Regions from separate parts of the Pseudomonas sp. FP453 genome, predicted to be linked through region 1. Evidence: riboswitches for the same ligand, from Rfam matches in the RefSeq annotation. Region 1 holds a riboswitch; the other holds the start of a gene.
The links. Region 1 has a riboswitch for manganese ahead of PSH87_RS04760 (TMEM165/GDT1 family protein). Riboswitches for the same ligand answer to the same signal wherever they lie in the genome.
Positions count from the first base shown of each region.

Region 2: it holds a riboswitch for manganese, as region 1 does, so the genes downstream of both, mntP (manganese efflux pump MntP) here and PSH87_RS04760 (TMEM165/GDT1 family protein) in region 1, are expected to answer to the same signal.

Region 1 covers NZ_CP117435.1:1,053,491-1,061,164, reverse strand. Annotated here, with positions in the region: gene PSH87_RS04775 (LysE family translocator) at 1-450, opposite strand, end outside; gene PSH87_RS04770 (2-hydroxyacid dehydrogenase) at 537-1,502, shown strand; gene PSH87_RS04765 (class I SAM-dependent methyltransferase) at 1,533-2,531, shown strand; yybP-ykoY riboswitch at 2,583-2,702, shown strand; gene PSH87_RS04760 (TMEM165/GDT1 family protein) at 2,792-3,376, shown strand; gene PSH87_RS04755 (M48 family metallopeptidase) at 3,511-4,329, opposite strand; gene PSH87_RS04750 (SOS response-associated peptidase) at 4,436-5,056, opposite strand; gene PSH87_RS04745 (putative signal transducing protein) at 5,093-5,353, opposite strand; gene PSH87_RS04740 (CPXCG motif-containing cysteine-rich protein) at 5,365-5,547, opposite strand; gene PSH87_RS04735 (1-acyl-sn-glycerol-3-phosphate acyltransferase) at 5,680-6,843, shown strand; gene PSH87_RS04730 (hypothetical protein) at 6,970-7,227, opposite strand; gene PSH87_RS04725 (hypothetical protein) at 7,411-7,620, shown strand.
Region 2 covers NZ_CP117435.1:2,422,527-2,430,200, forward strand. Annotated here, with positions in the region: gene PSH87_RS11125 (NAD(P)-dependent alcohol dehydrogenase) at 35-1,102, shown strand; gene mntP (manganese efflux pump MntP) at 1,262-1,825, opposite strand; yybP-ykoY riboswitch at 1,840-2,007, opposite strand; gene PSH87_RS11135 (hypothetical protein) at 2,047-2,358, opposite strand; gene PSH87_RS11140 (secretin and TonB N-terminal domain-containing protein) at 2,575-3,219, shown strand; gene PSH87_RS11145 (RNA polymerase sigma factor) at 3,216-3,761, shown strand; partial or broken gene PSH87_RS11150 (FecR domain-containing protein) at 3,799-4,729, shown strand; partial or broken gene gspJ (type II secretion system minor pseudopilin GspJ) at 4,736-5,333, opposite strand; gene gspH (type II secretion system minor pseudopilin GspH) at 5,330-5,782, opposite strand; gene PSH87_RS11165 (type II secretion system protein N) at 5,876-6,307, shown strand; gene gspI (type II secretion system minor pseudopilin GspI) at 6,294-6,659, opposite strand; gene gspG (type II secretion system major pseudopilin GspG) at 6,808-7,257, shown strand; gene gspK (type II secretion system minor pseudopilin GspK) at 7,266-7,674, shown strand, end outside.

The DNA of each region.
Region 1 (7,674 bases):
GATCGCCAACGGCGTGTGCGGGTTGATCACCACGGTAAACAACGACAAGAAGAACAGCGTCGCCTTGGGGTTCAAGCCATTGGTCACGAACCCTGCGGTAAACGCCCCGCGTGGGGTGCGCTCGCCGGCTTCGCGGTGCAACTCGCCTTCGGCGGCGGGCTTGGCTGGCTGCGCACGCAGGGCCTTGAAGCCGATGTACAGCAGGTACGCGGCGGCGGCCCATTTCAGCGCGTTGAACAGCACGATGGACTGGGACACGATCAAGCCAATCCCCAACAACGAATACCCTACGTGCAGGAAAATCGCCGAGCCGACGCCCAGCGCGGTCCAGGTCCCGGCACGGCGGCCGTGGGTAACACTTTCACGGACCACCACGGCGAAATCCGGGCCCGGGCTGGCCACCGCCAACAAGTGAATCAAGGCCACGGTCAAAAACTCGGCGACGTACATGCGCGCTCCAATTCAAGTAACTGATTATTTCATCTGATAGGCTCGGGAGATTACGCCTTCGAACCCTGTCGCAAAAGGTACAGTTGATGACGAACAATCGCCGCGCGGTCTTCCTCGATCACCCCTCCCTGGACCTGGGAGACCTCGATCTCAGCGAGCTGCGAGACAGCTTCAGCGACCTGCAATTATTCGAGCAGACCACGCCGCAGACTGTGATCGAACGCCTGCAGGGCGCCCAGGTGGCGATCAGTAACAAAATCGCGATCAACGCCGAAACCCTGGCGGCCTGCCCGGACCTCAAGCTGATCCTGGTGTCAGCCACCGGCACCAACAATATCGATCTGCAAGCCGCCCGCGCCCATGGCATCACGGTGAGCAACTGCCAGGGCTACGGCACGCCGTCAGTGGCGCAGCATACGATCATGCTGTTGCTGAACCTGGCGACACGCTTGCAGGACTATCAACGGGACGTCAGCGCCGGCCAGTGGCAGCAAGCCAAGCAGTTCTGCCTGCTGGACCACCCGATTGTCGAGCTGGAAGGCAAGACCCTCGGCCTGCTCGGCCACGGTGAGTTGGGCAGCGCCGTGGCGCGCCTGGCCGAAGCCTTTGGCATGCGCGTGCTGCTCGGGGCGATTCCCGGGCGCCCTGCCCGCGCCGATCGCGTGCCGCTGGATGAGTTGCTGGCCCAGGTGGATGCCCTGACCTTGCATTGCCCGCTCAACGAACACACCCGTGACTTTATCGGCGCCCGCGAACTGGCGCTGCTCAAGCCGGGCGCGTTTATCGTCAATACCGCACGCGGTGGCTTGATCAACGAACAGGCCCTGGCCGATGCGTTGCGCAACGGCCATCTGGGCGGCGCGGCGACCGACGTGCTGAGCGTGGAGCCGCCGGTCAACGGCAATCCGCTGCTGGCCGGTGACATCCCGCGGCTGATCGTTACCCCCCACAACGCCTGGGGCAGCCGCGAAGCGCGCCAGCGCATCGTCGGCCAGCTGGCGGAAAACGCCCGGGGCTTTTTCAGCGGCGCCCCGCTACGTGTCGTCAGTTGATAAACTGCGCTCCTTTTCAAGGAGCAGACCATGGATCCGCGCAGTGAAGTACTGCTTCGTCAGGCCGAACTTTTTCAAGGCAACCTGCTGCTGGTAGGGTTGCCCGCCGACGACCTGCTCGGTCGCCTGCCCAACGCCCACGGCTGGTGCTGGCACGCCGGCGACCAGGCGGCACTCGACGCACGCTTCCCCGAGCGCAGCCAGTTCGGGGTCAATGTGCCCGAGCGCGCATTTGATGCGGCGGTGATTTTCCTGCCCAAATCCAAGGACCTCACCGACTACCTGCTCAATGCCGTGGCCGCACGTTTGCCCGGCGCCGAACTGTTTCTGGTGGGCGAGAAAAAAGGCGGTATCGAAAGTGCTGCCAAGCAGATGATCCCCTTCGGCAAGCCGCGCAAGCTGGACAACGCGCGGCATTGCCAACTGTGGCAAGTCACCGTGGCCAACGCGCCGCAAGCGGTCGAACTGGAAAGCCTGGCCCAAGTCTTCGATGTGCCGCTGCCTGAAGGTCCGCTCAAGGTCGTGAGCTTGCCGGGGGTGTTCAGCCACGGTCGCCTGGATCGCGGCACTGAACTGCTGCTGGAGCATCTGGACAAACTGCCCAGCGGTCACCTGCTGGACTTCGGTTGCGGCGCGGGCGTGTTGGGGGCAGCGGTCAAACGTCGCTACCCGCACAACACAGTGACGATGCTCGACGTGGATGCGTTCGCCGCCGCCAGCAGCCGCCTGACCTTGGCGGCCAACGGTCTGGAAGCCGACGTGCTGACCGGCGACGGGATCGACGCCGCACCGATGAGTTTGAACACGATTCTGAGCAACCCGCCGTTCCATGTCGGCGTACACACGGATTATTTCGCTACGGAGAATCTGCTGCGAAAAGCGGCGAAACACCTGGCAAAAGGCGGCGAACTGCGTTTGGTCGCCAACAGTTTCCTGAAGTACCAACCGCTGATCGAAGAGCATCTGGGCGTGTGCGCAATCAAGGCCGAAGGCAATGGTTTCCGCATCTACCGCGCCAAGCGCGGCTGACGGGCGTTTGAAAAAGAAGGCTTGCCGAATGGGTTTTGCCTAGGCAGAATCCGCTCCGTCCTAGGGGAGTAGTCTCCCACGAGCGCCACGCTCGTCCGGCATACGTCAACATACTTGGTCAACAGACCATGGCGTATGCGACCCAGGTGTCCGCACAGACGGACCGGGGTTTGACAAGACCTATGACACGCACACCTTACCCGGGGCGGGAAGGCTGTACGTGTCATAGCCGTGTCGACCCGCCCCTGGAAACCTACCTGATGCTGGATTCATTACTCGTTCCTACCGCAATCGTTGCCTTGGCCGAAATCGGCGACAAGACGCAACTGCTCGCGCTCATCCTGGCCGCACGCTTTCGCAAACCCTGGCCGATCATCGCCGGCATCGTCGCCGCGACCCTGGCCAACCATGCGGCAGCCGGTGCCGTGGGCGCATGGTTTGGCAGCTTCTTCTCGGATGCGGTGTTGCACTGGATCCTCGCGGCGAGCTTCTGCGCCACCGCGTTGTGGACTTTGGTGCCGGACAAACTCGATGACGACGAAGCCAGCACCACCCGCAAATTCGGGCCGTTCCTGACCACGCTGATCGCGTTCTTCCTTGCCGAAATCGGTGACAAGACCCAGATCGCCACGGTGATGCTGGCGGCACAGTATCCCGAGTTGTGGCTGGTGATTATCGGCACCACCCTGGGCATGTTGATTGCCAACGTACCGGTGGTTCTGGCGGGGAATTTTGCGGCGGAGAAGCTGCCGCTGACCTTGATTCGTCGACTGGCGGCTACGGCGTTCTTCGTGCTGGCGGTGGTTGCGGTCTACAAGGCGATGCAGAGCAGCGGTTGGATCTAGATTTGTAAACCCAATCCCATGTGGGAGCGGGCTTGCCCGCGATTGCGGTGGGCCAGCTAGGGATGTGCAAGCTGACATACCGCTATCGCAGGCAAGCCAGCTCCCACATTTGGATCTTCACCAGACCTTTAGTATCAGGACTTCTTGGCCTGCTGGTACAACGGCATCACCTTCGGAATCGCCGCCTGCAAAGACGCAATCCGGCTATCCGACGCCGGGTGAGTGCTCATGAACTCAGGCGGTGCCCCTTCCGAAGCCTTGGCCATCTTGTTCCACAGGGTGATCGCCGCATTCGGGTTGTAGCCGGCGCGAGCCGACAGCTCCAGGCCGATCAGGTCTGCTTCGTTTTCATTGGCCCGGCTGTTGGGCAAAGTCATGCCGTAGTTGGCCACGGTATCGGCCAATGCCAGGCTGTCCTGGCCCAGGCCGAACAGCGCGCCCGCGCCCTGCTTCGCCATCTGGATACCGTAGGCCTTGGACATGGCTTCGCGCCCGTGCTCGCGCAAGGCGTGGGCGATTTCATGGCCCATCACCGCGGCCAGTTCGTCATCCGTCAGCTTGAGGTTGTCGATCAACGCGCTGTACACAAAGATCTTGCCGCCAGGCCCGCAGTTGGCGTTCATCTCGTCGCTTTTGATCAGGTTCACTTCCCACTTCCACTGCGCCGCATCGGGGCGGAAGGTCGGTGCCTGGGCGATCAAGCGGTTGGCGATGGCCTGCACACGCTTGGCATTGGCGCTGGTCTTGTCCAGTTGGCCCTTGCTGCTGGCCTCGCCCAACGTCTGCTGGTAGGACTGGGCATACATCTGGTCGACTTCCTGGCTCGACAGCATGCTGAACATGTACTGCTTGCGCTCCACGCCAACGGCGCCGCCGGTGGTGGTGTTGACCGACTGGCAACCAGCCAGCAGCAGCGCGGCTGCCAAAACGTTTATCGCCAATGATTTCTTCATGACACTCTCCCTGAAAACATGGCGCGTATCCTAGGCGCTCATGTGTATCGGCGCCAGATACAACAGACGTGTAACCGCAGAATTTCAGATACATCTCACGCGCAGCTCAACCCGGCGTCAAACATTCCGGTCCGTTCAGCTTGGGATCATTGACCATGTTGGCCAACACACGCTCACGCAACGCAGCCGGCTCGCTGGCCAACAGCGCCTGGAGCGTGTGCAAAGGCGTCTCGGGATTGAGCCAGGCCTCCTGCCCTGCGGCATCCAGAATCAAAGGCCGGCGCTGGCTTTGCGCGGGTTGGGTGACCACGGCCGTGCTCAGCCACACTTGTTCCTGCACCGGATAGGCCTCCCAGATCGCCGCAAAAAACAGCGTGGAGCCCTCCCCCGGCGTCAACCAGTACGGGCGCTTGCGCTGGGTGCCGCGCCATTCGTAAAAGCCATTGGCCGGCAGCAGGCAACGGCGCTGGCGAAACGCTTCGCGAAACATCGGTTGCTCGGCCAGGGTTTCGGCGCGGGCGTGGGCGGGCGTGCGCGAAAGGTCGGTCAGCCAGGGCGGCGTCAGGCCCCAGCGCGCTCGGGCCAGGGTGCGCTGGCCGGCGTCGGCGCGCTGGATCAGCACCGAGTCATTCGGGGAGATGTTCCACTGGGCCTGCTGGTCGGCCGGAAAGCCCGGCAAGGCAGCAAAGGAGGGATTCCAGCGAAACAGGGCATAACGTCCACACATGGGGCAACACGACTCTTGGGTAAACCGACCGACAGCCTAACAGACCAACACGTCGGGGAAGCTGTCGGGTTCATCGCCGGGCATGGGTTGCGCGCCGATATAGGCAGTAATCAACTCACGGGCACACGCGGCCTGGTCGTTGTCCACCTCCAGGCCCAGCAGGCCGAATATCGGCAGCTCGCCGGTGCCACCGAGCAGATGGCGCCCCACCAGGTGCGCCTCGATACCCTCGCTGGCGAGCATCTGCTGCAGCAACTCGCCTTCCATCAGGTTTTCCGGTTCATAGATTCGCTGCATGGGCGGTCCTGTCATTCGTTTTCACTGCGGGTTTCAAGCATCCACTCGTCGCCATGGACCTGTAGATCGAAAGTGATCGGGCGGCAACACACCTGGCAGTCCTCTATATAGTTCTGGTCACCGCCAGACAAATCCACCGTTGTCTCAACCTCTTCCCCACAATAAGGACAATCGTACGTCGCGGTTTCCAGCATCGCAGCCTCCAGAGTGACTTGTGCGTATAATCGCCGGTCTATTTACAGGGCTATTTCCGGCCGGGCCCATTTCCCGGACCGCTCCCTGGCATTTCCTTTACTTACCCTAGCCGTTTCTAACAAGAGAGCATGATGGGCCAATTCGATACCATCCGACCTTACAACGACAGCGAAGTCCCGGCAGTGCTGGACCGACTGTTCAGTGACAAGGCCTTTCTGGACATCCTGACCCACTTCCGCTTTCCGCGCTTCGCCGGCGCCCTGGGCTGGCTGCTCAAGCCGATGATCGCCCGCAAGCTGCGCCGTGAATTCGCCGGCGTCACCACCGTGGCGACGCTGCAGGACAAAGTCGAGTACTACGTCGACCACACCATCGACCGCGCGACCGACGGCGTGACCTACACCGGCGTCGAGCAGCTCAAGTCCGGCACCGCCTACCTGTTCCTGGCCAACCACCGCGACATCGTGATGGACCCGGCCTTCGTCAACTACGCCGTGTACCACGCCGGCCTGCCGACGCCGCGCATCGCCATCGGCGACAATTTGCTGCAAAAGCCGTTTGTCAGCGACCTGATGCGCCTGAACAAGAGCTTTATCGTGCACCGCTCGATCACCGGGCGAAAAGAAAAGATGGCCGCCTTCAACTTGCTGTCGGCCTATATCAACCATTCGATCCGCAACGACTGCGAGTCGATCTGGATCGCCCAGGCCGAAGGCCGCGCCAAGGACGGGGATGACCGCACCGAGTCGGCGATCCTCAAGATGTTCCACGTCAGCCGCAAGGATGAGCCGTTTGCCGAGGTGATCCAGTCGCTGAACCTGACGCCGGTGTCCATCAGCTACGAATACGACCCCTGCGATTCGGCCAAGGCGCGCGAGCTGTATATCCGCGCCACCACCGGCACCTACTGCAAGGCGCCGGGCGAAGATGACGTGAGCATCGCCCTGGGCATCACCGGCTACAAGGGCCGGGTGCATGTGAACTTCGCCCCGCCGATCACCGAGCGCTTTGAAGACACCAAAGTGCTGGCGACGGAAATGGACCGGCAGATTCTCGGCGGTTACCGGTTGTTTCCGGTGCATTACCTGGCGTACGCGCAGTGGAGCGAGGCAGACCCGCAATTGCAGGTGCCGACGGCAGCCGAGGTGTTCCCGGCGGATGAACTGGCCAAGGCGAAGGCGGAGTGGGAACGGCGCTTGAACGAATGCCCGGTTGAGCATCGGCCGTTTCTGGTGGTGCAGTATGCGACGCCGGTGCGCAATCAGTACCGCGTCAAGGCGGGCATCCCGCTGTAAAAAATGTGGGCGAGAGCTTGTGTGGGAGCGGGCTTGCCCGCGATTGCAGTGTGTCAGCCTATGCATCTGGCTCAGACAGACCGCTATCGCAGGCAAGCCAGCTCCCACATTTGTTTTAGGGTGTTTCTAAAGGCAGGTGCTGATCCAGGAAGTCAGCAGCGCCAACCCCAGGCAGGCGAACCCGATACGGTATGCCAAGCGATGCGCCCGTTCGGTGCGCACATCCAGAAACAGCATCGGCTGGTCAATCGCGCGCTGTTCGCTTTGCGCGGTCAGGTCAGCCATCGCGCGTTGCTCGCGCAGGCGGGTGATCGCCAGCAACGCCGCCCCCGGGAAGGCCATCGTTAAAGCCACAGCATTGATCAATAGTGCGGGCAGCGCCATCGCAAACCTCGGTAACACAGTGGCTGGGTATCAGTTCTGATACATGGCTGGACGTAGCAGCCTCATCAGCCACCAATATTGCATCCCAACATGAACGGCTAATGTATCCAGTAATTTACGGCGTCACCTGAACGTCACCTTAACAAGCCACTCTGTTGCCCTTCGAACGTTCGGGAGCTTGTCATGCTGCACGCGCACAACCAGGATCGGCTGTATCTGATCGCCCCCAGCGATGAACAAGAGGCGCTGGTCGGCGGCCTTGCGTTCAATGTGCAGGATCGCCACTGGCTGGTGTATTGCGCCCTCGGCGGGCACCAGCATGCCGACTTGCCGGAAGCGGATTTGTTGACCGGCGTGAGCCTGCTGGACTTCTGTATCGACACCGCCGCGTGAAACTCAAGGCACAAAAAAACCGGGCTCATCACTGAGCCCGGTTTTTTTATGCAG
Region 2 (7,674 bases), 1.4 Mb from region 1:
TGACTTCCACTGTCCGATCACACAGGTGAACGAAATGGCCAAGACTTACAGCTACGCCGCGCAGAACGCCAAGGATGCTCTCAAGCCCTACACCTTCGAGCGCCGCGCGCCGGGGGCGGAGGATGTGCAGATCGACATTCTGTATTGCGGCGTCTGCCACTCCGACCTGCACACCGCGCGCAACGAGTGGAACAACACCCTGTACCCGTCGGTGCCCGGCCATGAAATCGTCGGCCGCGTCACGGCGGTGGGCGCCAGCGTGAAAAACTTCAAGGTCGGCGACCTCGCGGGCGTTGGTTGCATGGTGGACAGCTGCCAACACTGCGCGTCGTGCGCCGAAGGCGAAGAACAATATTGCGAGAACGGCTTTACCGGCACCTACAACGGCCCGGTGTTTGGCGGTGAAAACACCTTTGGCGGCTACTCCGACAGCATCGTGGTCAAGGAGAAGTTCGTGCTGCGCATCTCCCACGATGACAGCAACCTGGCGGCCGTGGCGCCGTTGCTGTGCGCGGGCATCACCACCTATTCGCCGCTGCACCACTGGAAGGTCGGCCCCGGCAAGAAAGTCGGCGTGGTCGGCCTGGGCGGCCTCGGCCATATGGCGGTGAAGATCGCCCACGCCATGGGCGCCCATGTGACCTTGTTCACCACCTCACCGAACAAACGCGAAGACGGCCTGCGCCTGGGCGCCGACCAGGTGGTGGTGTCGAAGAATGCCGATGAAATGGCCGCCGTCACCAACAGCCTGGACTTCATCCTCAACACCGTCGCCGCGCCCCACAACCTCGACGCGTTCCTCAACCTGCTCAAGCGTGACGGCACCATGACCCTGGTTGGCGCCCCCGACAGCCCGCACCCGTCGCCGTCGGTGTTCAACCTGATCTTCAAGCGCCGCAGCCTGGCGGGGTCGTTGATCGGCGGGATTCAGGAGACCCAGGACATGCTGGACTTCTGTGCCAAGCATGGGATTGTCTCGGACATCGAGTTGATCGATATCCAGGGGATCAATGAGGCGTATGAGCGGATGCTCAAGGGCGATGTGAAGTATCGCTTTGTGATTGATATGGACAGCTTGAAGAAAGAACGCAACGCGGCCTAGTAACACCGCCCACTTGATTGTGGGCACTGCTTTCTGTGGGAGCTGGCTTGCCTGCGATGCAGACACCTCGGTCTTTCAGTTAGACCAAGGTGATGCCATCGCAGGCAAGCCAGCTCCCACAGAAAAGCCCGCACCCACCTGTTTGCTCAGCGCTGTTGCTTAGACCGACAAGTGCTCATACAAAATCGTCGCACCCACCACCATCAACACCACCCCGCCCACCATCTCCGCACGCTTGCCCACCACCGTGCCCAGCACCCGCCCAAGCATCATGCCAATGGTCACCATGGTCATGGTCGCCAGGCCAATCGCCGCCGACGCCACCAGGATATTCACATCGACAAACGCCAGGCCCACACCCACCGCCAGGGCATCGATGCTGGTGGCAAAGGCCGTCACGGCAAGAATCATGAAGGAGTGCTGGGTCGGCTTTTCAGCCTCTTCATCCTCGGCCTTGAGCCCGTTGTAGATCATGTGCAGGCCCAATGCGACCAGCAGGGTAAAGGCGATCCAGTGGTCCCAGTCTTCCACCCAGCGCGTGGCGGCGTGGCCGATGGCCCAGCCGATCATCGGGGTGATGGCTTCGATCACGCCAAAGATCAGGCCGGCGCGCAGGGCTTCGGTGAGGCGCGGTTTGTGCAGGCTGGAGCCTTTGCCGATGGCCGCCGCAAAGGCGTCGGTAGACATGGCCAGGGCCAGGAGGATCAGGGAAATGGGGTTCACGGTCAGGCTTCCAGTCGGGCTATGGGACACAACGACACGTCCACGCGCCCGACTTTAGGCATGGAAGTGTCGCTGGTCTCACCAACCGCAAAGCGATGTTCGTACCACGGCAGGTTGCCGAATATGTTGATACGAACGCTTCCAACAGGGTCAGAAGCCGGTTACTCCCCAACGAGGGAGGCGATCATAGGCAGGCACAGATGAAAATTTCGTCAAACGGCTCAAGGCCGTTGCGGTTTCACCGAGGTGCCGAAGCTATTGCCCATGCGCACGCTGGTGGCTGCCGGGGTGGACAGGCCCACGGCGTTCGGCGCGCGCTTGTCGACGGGAATGTTTTGCGCCTCACGGTTTTTTTTCGCCGCCTTGGTCGCGTTGCTGTCACTGCCCATCTGTTGGCTCAGGCAGCCGTAGTCGGGCGCCTTGTAGCCGTCCACCGAGACTTCGGTGCAGGTGCTTTTGCTGTTGTCGGCGTGGGCCAGCACGGGCAGGGCGGCGCACAGCAACAGGCTGGCAAGGCTGGGGAACAGTTTCATCGGGCCTCCTGGCAGGCCCTGGGAAGTGGGCCGGTAAGGCTTGAAAGTGTAGTGCAGCGGGCATCCCGTCACCGTGACGTTTTTTTTGCCATCACCGTAACATCAGGTTCATAAACTGGCCTCAGGATGACGGTTTTCAAGGACACGTCGGCCGTGCAGCGATGCAGAGCGGGGGGTGAACAGGGGGCCTGGCGGCGCGCCGTATGCGCCCTGGTCTTGCTGTGGCTGCTGGCAGGCGGCCGTATAGCGCAGGCGGAACCCGTATTGCTGACGTTGGACCTGCCGGCGCAAAACCTGGAGCACGCCCTGCAAGCCTACAGCCGCGCCACCGGCATGGCGGTGCTGGTGGACCGCGAACTGACCCGGGGCCGGCGCTCCATCAGCGTGCATGGGCGCTTCACGGCGCAGGAGGCTCTGGCAATGTTGCTGACCGGGAGTGGCCTGATGGCGCGTTATGCCCGCAGTGATGCGTTCACCCTGCAACTGGCGCAGGTCAGCCGGCCGGCCACCACCAAGGGCGCGTCGGCACGCAACGCCGCGCGGATCAACAACAGCTACGCCACGGCCTTGCAGCAGGCCATCGAGACCAGCCTGTGCGGTTCGCCCCTGACCCGTCCCGGCAGTTTTCGCGCCTTGGTGCAGGTGTGGGTCAACCCGGATGGGCTGATCGAGTACAGCCGGCTGGTCAGCTCCACCGGCGATGAACAACGCGATGAAGCACTGGTGCGCAACCTCAGTGCGGCCCGGGTCGAACGCCCCGCGCCGAGCTCGCTGCGCCAGCCGGTGACGTTGCTTTTGATGCCCGACACCACAGGAACACGCATGGAATGCACAGCAGGGAAGGGAGCCACGCACGGATGAAAAATACCGGGCACAGCACGATGGTCAGTTTGTTCCTGGCGTCCTACGAAGACTTCAAGGTGCGTTTGCGCAAGCGCCTGGGCTCGGAGGACCTGGCCAACGACGTCCTGCACGAAACCTACCTGCGGGTGGACCGCATGGACGTGCCGCCAAACCTCGCACAACCCAACGCCTACCTCTACCGCATGGCCTTGAACATCGCTGCCGACCGCCGCCAGGCCGACGCGCGCCTGCTCACCGGCAGCGAAGTCGAGGAGCTGCTGCAAGCCGCCGACGAAGCCCAGGACCCGTCGCGGGTGGTGGGCGGCCAGCGCGAGGTGCAATCGCTGGTCAAAGCCCTGTATGAGCTGCCCGCACGCCGGCGCAAAATCCTCATCGCCGCGCGTCTGGAGGAAGCGCCGCACCTGGAAATCTCCCAGCGTTTTGGCATTTCCACGCGCATGGTCGAGAAGGAAATCAAGGCCGCCCTCGGCCACTGCGCCAAGCGCCTCGAAAGAAAAGTGATTCAGCGGTTCGGTCCCGGGGCCGGAAAACCGTCTTAGTGTCGAGTCCCTGATAAAACCGTGAGTATGTGCGCGCTTGAACATTTTTAACCTCTCCACCGCCCGGGCAGCCTCCGCCAGTCCTTTGCACGATGAAGCCCGCGACTGGCTGCTCCTGCTGACGTCGGGCCGCGCCACCGTGGCCGACGCCAAGGCCTTGCAGGCCTGGCGTGCCCAGAGCCCGGAGCATGCCCAGGCGTTCGAGCAAACCAAGGTCCTGTGGCAGCAACTGGCCCCCGCCCTGGAGCACGCCGCGCCATCGCGCAGCTTTGGCCGCCGTGCCTTCCTGGGCGGCGCGATAGCTGCCTCGGCGGCGTTGGTCATGGTGCGCGTCGGCACGCCGGGTGGTTTTGCCGGGCTCACGGCCGACTATCGCACCGAGGTCGGTGAGCAGCGCCAAGTGCTGTTGAGTGACGGGGTCAGCCTGGAGCTCAATACCCAGACGCGCATCAGCCGGATCGGTGAGGGGATTGAATTGCTGGAAGGCGAAGTCGAGGTGGTCGCCCGTCTGGCGCAGCCGCTGCGGGTCCAGGCCGGTGACGGTTGGGTCAGTGCCGCGCAGGCACGCTTCAATCTGCGCAACACCGACCACAGCGTGTGCGTGACCTGCATCGAGGGTTCGCTGTCGGTGGACGCCGGCGGGCACAGTGTGAGCCTGGGCAGCGGCCGTCAACTGACCTACAGCGCGGCGGGCATCGGCGCGCCCGTGGTGGTCGACACCCAAGCCGTGGTGGCCTGGCGCGAACAGGTGTTGGTGTTCAACAACGCCACGCTGGCCACGGTGGTGGACGAGATCAATCGCTACCGCCCGCCCAGGGATGCTGGTGTTGCTCAACAAGGAACTGGGCCAGCGCCGGGTGCAGGCGCGCTTCAGCTTGCAGCAGCTGGCGGGCGTGGCGTTGCTGATTCGCGACGCGTACGGCGCCAAGTGCACGGAGCTGCCGGGTGGGGTGGTGTTGTTGAGTTGAGGCGCCTTACTGCAACGGCCCCACCACCTGCCGATATCGCTCCACCCCCTGCGGTGTCTCGCGCACCAGGCTGATCTCCAGCCCCAACGGCTCCTCGCGCTTATTGCCGCTCAACTGGCGCCAGCCTTTGTCCTTGTCCCACACCCGCACCTGCACATCACTCACGCCCCGCGAGCACCACCACGCCGTCCTTGGCCGCCGGCAGTGGGAAGCGGTCCCGCGCGGGCGCTGCGGCCCGGTACAGCGAGTCGCCCTTGAGCCACCAGCGCACCCGTTGCAAGCCATCGCCTGTGGCTGGCGCGCTGCGGATCACCTCCAGGCGAAAGCCCTTGCTGTCGGAGCTGCGCACCGTCACGGCGGCCAGTCCAGCGTCCTTTGCCGTACCGGGTTCGGCCAGTTCAACGCTGGCGCGCAGGCTGATATCGCGCTGCATCTGGTTCAACGCCCGCAACAACCCCTCGGTCTGTTCGGTGCTGGCCTGTAGATGCTGGTCGGCACGGGTCACGCTGTCGAGCCCGCGCCAGGCGATCACGCTGACCAGCGCCATCAGCATGATCGCCACCATCACTTCGATCAGGGTGAAGCCTTGTTGGGACTTGTTCATGGCTGGCTCACCACCCGCAGCAAACCGGCGGCGTCCCGTTGCAGGCTGAGGCTGTGTTGCCCGTCCGACAGCACCACCCGCAGCGGTGGGTTGATCCATTCGGCATTGAGCACCAGGGTTTGCCGGGGCTCGACGGTGAGTTGCATCGGCGTGCTCTCCCATAAGCGCGGACGCAGTTGGGCGTCGCCCTGGAACGCTTCCACGCCCAGGCCATCGTCACTGCGGCGGTTGAAGCGAAAGCCCTTGGTATCGGCGCGCAAGCTGATCGGGCGGCCGTCGGCGCGGGCTTCGGCCTGGGCGATTTGCAGCAACTGACTCAGACGTTCGGCGTCCTTGCGCAGCAGTTTCAGCGGGTCGGGTTTGATCGTCAGGCTGATGGCGGCGCTGGCGATGCCGATGATCACCAGCACCACCATCAGCTCGATCAGGGTGAAGCCTTGCTGTTTCATCCGTCGGCTCCTGGAGAACTGGCGAGTTTGTGAAATAAAAAAGTGGGAATTGCTCTGTAGGCTGAGGCCACGGACAAACAGGAGGTCCACCCCATGGCATTCGCCCTTCGTGTTTCACCCGCCCACGGCGTGCAGGCGCTGGCCTTGCTCGCGGCGTTGGCGGGCGTGGTGATCTGGACGCCGCTGCTGCTCACATCCGCTGAATCCCACACGCCCCAGGCCTCGCCCCAGGCGTTGGCGGCCCGCAGCGAAAGCCCGGCGTTGCAGTGGTTTGGCAACGCGCCGAGCGCCCTGCACGTCAAGGTCACCGGCGTACTGGCCGGCGCGCGCGGTGCGGTGGCGATCCTCAGCCTCAACGATGGCCCACCGCGCAGCTTCCTGGTGGGCGAACGCCTCAGCCCCGGCGTGCGCCTGACGGCGATTGAAGGCAGCGCCGTGGAGCTTGAGCGCGGCGGCGAAAAGGTCCGCGTCAACCTCGACAAACTGCCGGATGGCCCCGCGTTGCCACGCCTCACTCGGCCATGACCTGGGTGTCCAGCCGCGCCAGGGGCGGCGCTTCGCGGCTGGCGTCGAGCACCCGCAGGGTCACTTGAAACAGGCGGCCATCGGCGTTGATGGTTTGCTCGCAGCGCAGTTTCAAACGGCCCTGGTCACAGTCGAACGTCTTTATGCCGCCACGCAAGTGGCCTTCCAGGCGCAGTTCCGCCAGGCGACTCTGCGCCGCCAGCAACGCCATGGATTTATCGCGCAGCAAGCCATTGCTCTGGGTCATCAGCCCGGCCACGCGCACGGCGGCGGCCATGGCCACGGCGATGATCGCCAGCGCCACCAGCACTTCAATCAGGGTAAAACCTTGCGCGTTGCGACGGCCGACCATGGCGCTCTCAAAGGCGGGAAACAGGCCCGCAGACTAGCGCCGCGAGTTGACCGATTGGCGACCGAAACTCCCGAGGATTTTCAATACGACTGACATGTGTTCTTGCAACACTGCGCCACGAAATGCACCCCAGCCAAGGAATGTCGAGATGGATATCGCGCGCCTAACAACCCCCTTGCCCAGCCCTCGCGGCCAGCGTGGCTTCACCTTGATCGAGATCATGGTGGTGGTGGTCATCCTCGGGATTCTCGCGGCAATGGTCGTGCCCAAGGTGCTCGATCGCCCGGACCAGGCACGCGCCACCGCCGCCAAGCAGGACATCGGCGGGTTGATGCAGGCGCTGAAACTCTATCGCCTCGACCACGGCAGCTACCCGAACATGACCCAGGGTTTGAAAGTGCTGGTGGAACGTCCGGCGGATGCAAAAAACAGCAGCTGGCGCGCCTACCTCGACCGCCTGCCCAATGACCCGTGGGGCCACCCTTATCACTACCTCAACCCGGGCGCCAACGGTGAGGTCGATGTGTTCTCCCTCGGCGCCGATGGCCAGCCGGATGGCGACGGCGTGAATGCCGATATCGGCTCCTGGCAGTTGTAAGGCGCGCCATGAAACGGCATTCGCCCCCAGCGGCGAAGCAGCGCGGTATGGCGATTATCAGCGCGTTGCTGATCGCGGCCGTGGTGGCGGTGATCGCCGGCGGCATGCTCACGCGCCAGACCGTGTTCACCCGCAGCCTCGAAGCCGAACAATTACGCGTGCAGGGCCAGTGGCTGTTGCAGGGCAGCCTTGAGCGCAGCCGGCAGATGTTGTGGGAGGCGCGCCAGAAGGACGTGTTGACGCGCCTCGACCAGCCTTGGGCTTATGCCCAACGGGGTGCGTTTGAAGGTCGCATCGAGGACGAGCAGGGCAAGTTCAACCTGCGCAACCTGGTCAACCGCCAGCTGCCGGATGCCGAGCAGCTGCAAAGCTTCGAGCGCCTGTGCCGTACGTTGGGGGTCGATCCGGCGGTGAGTC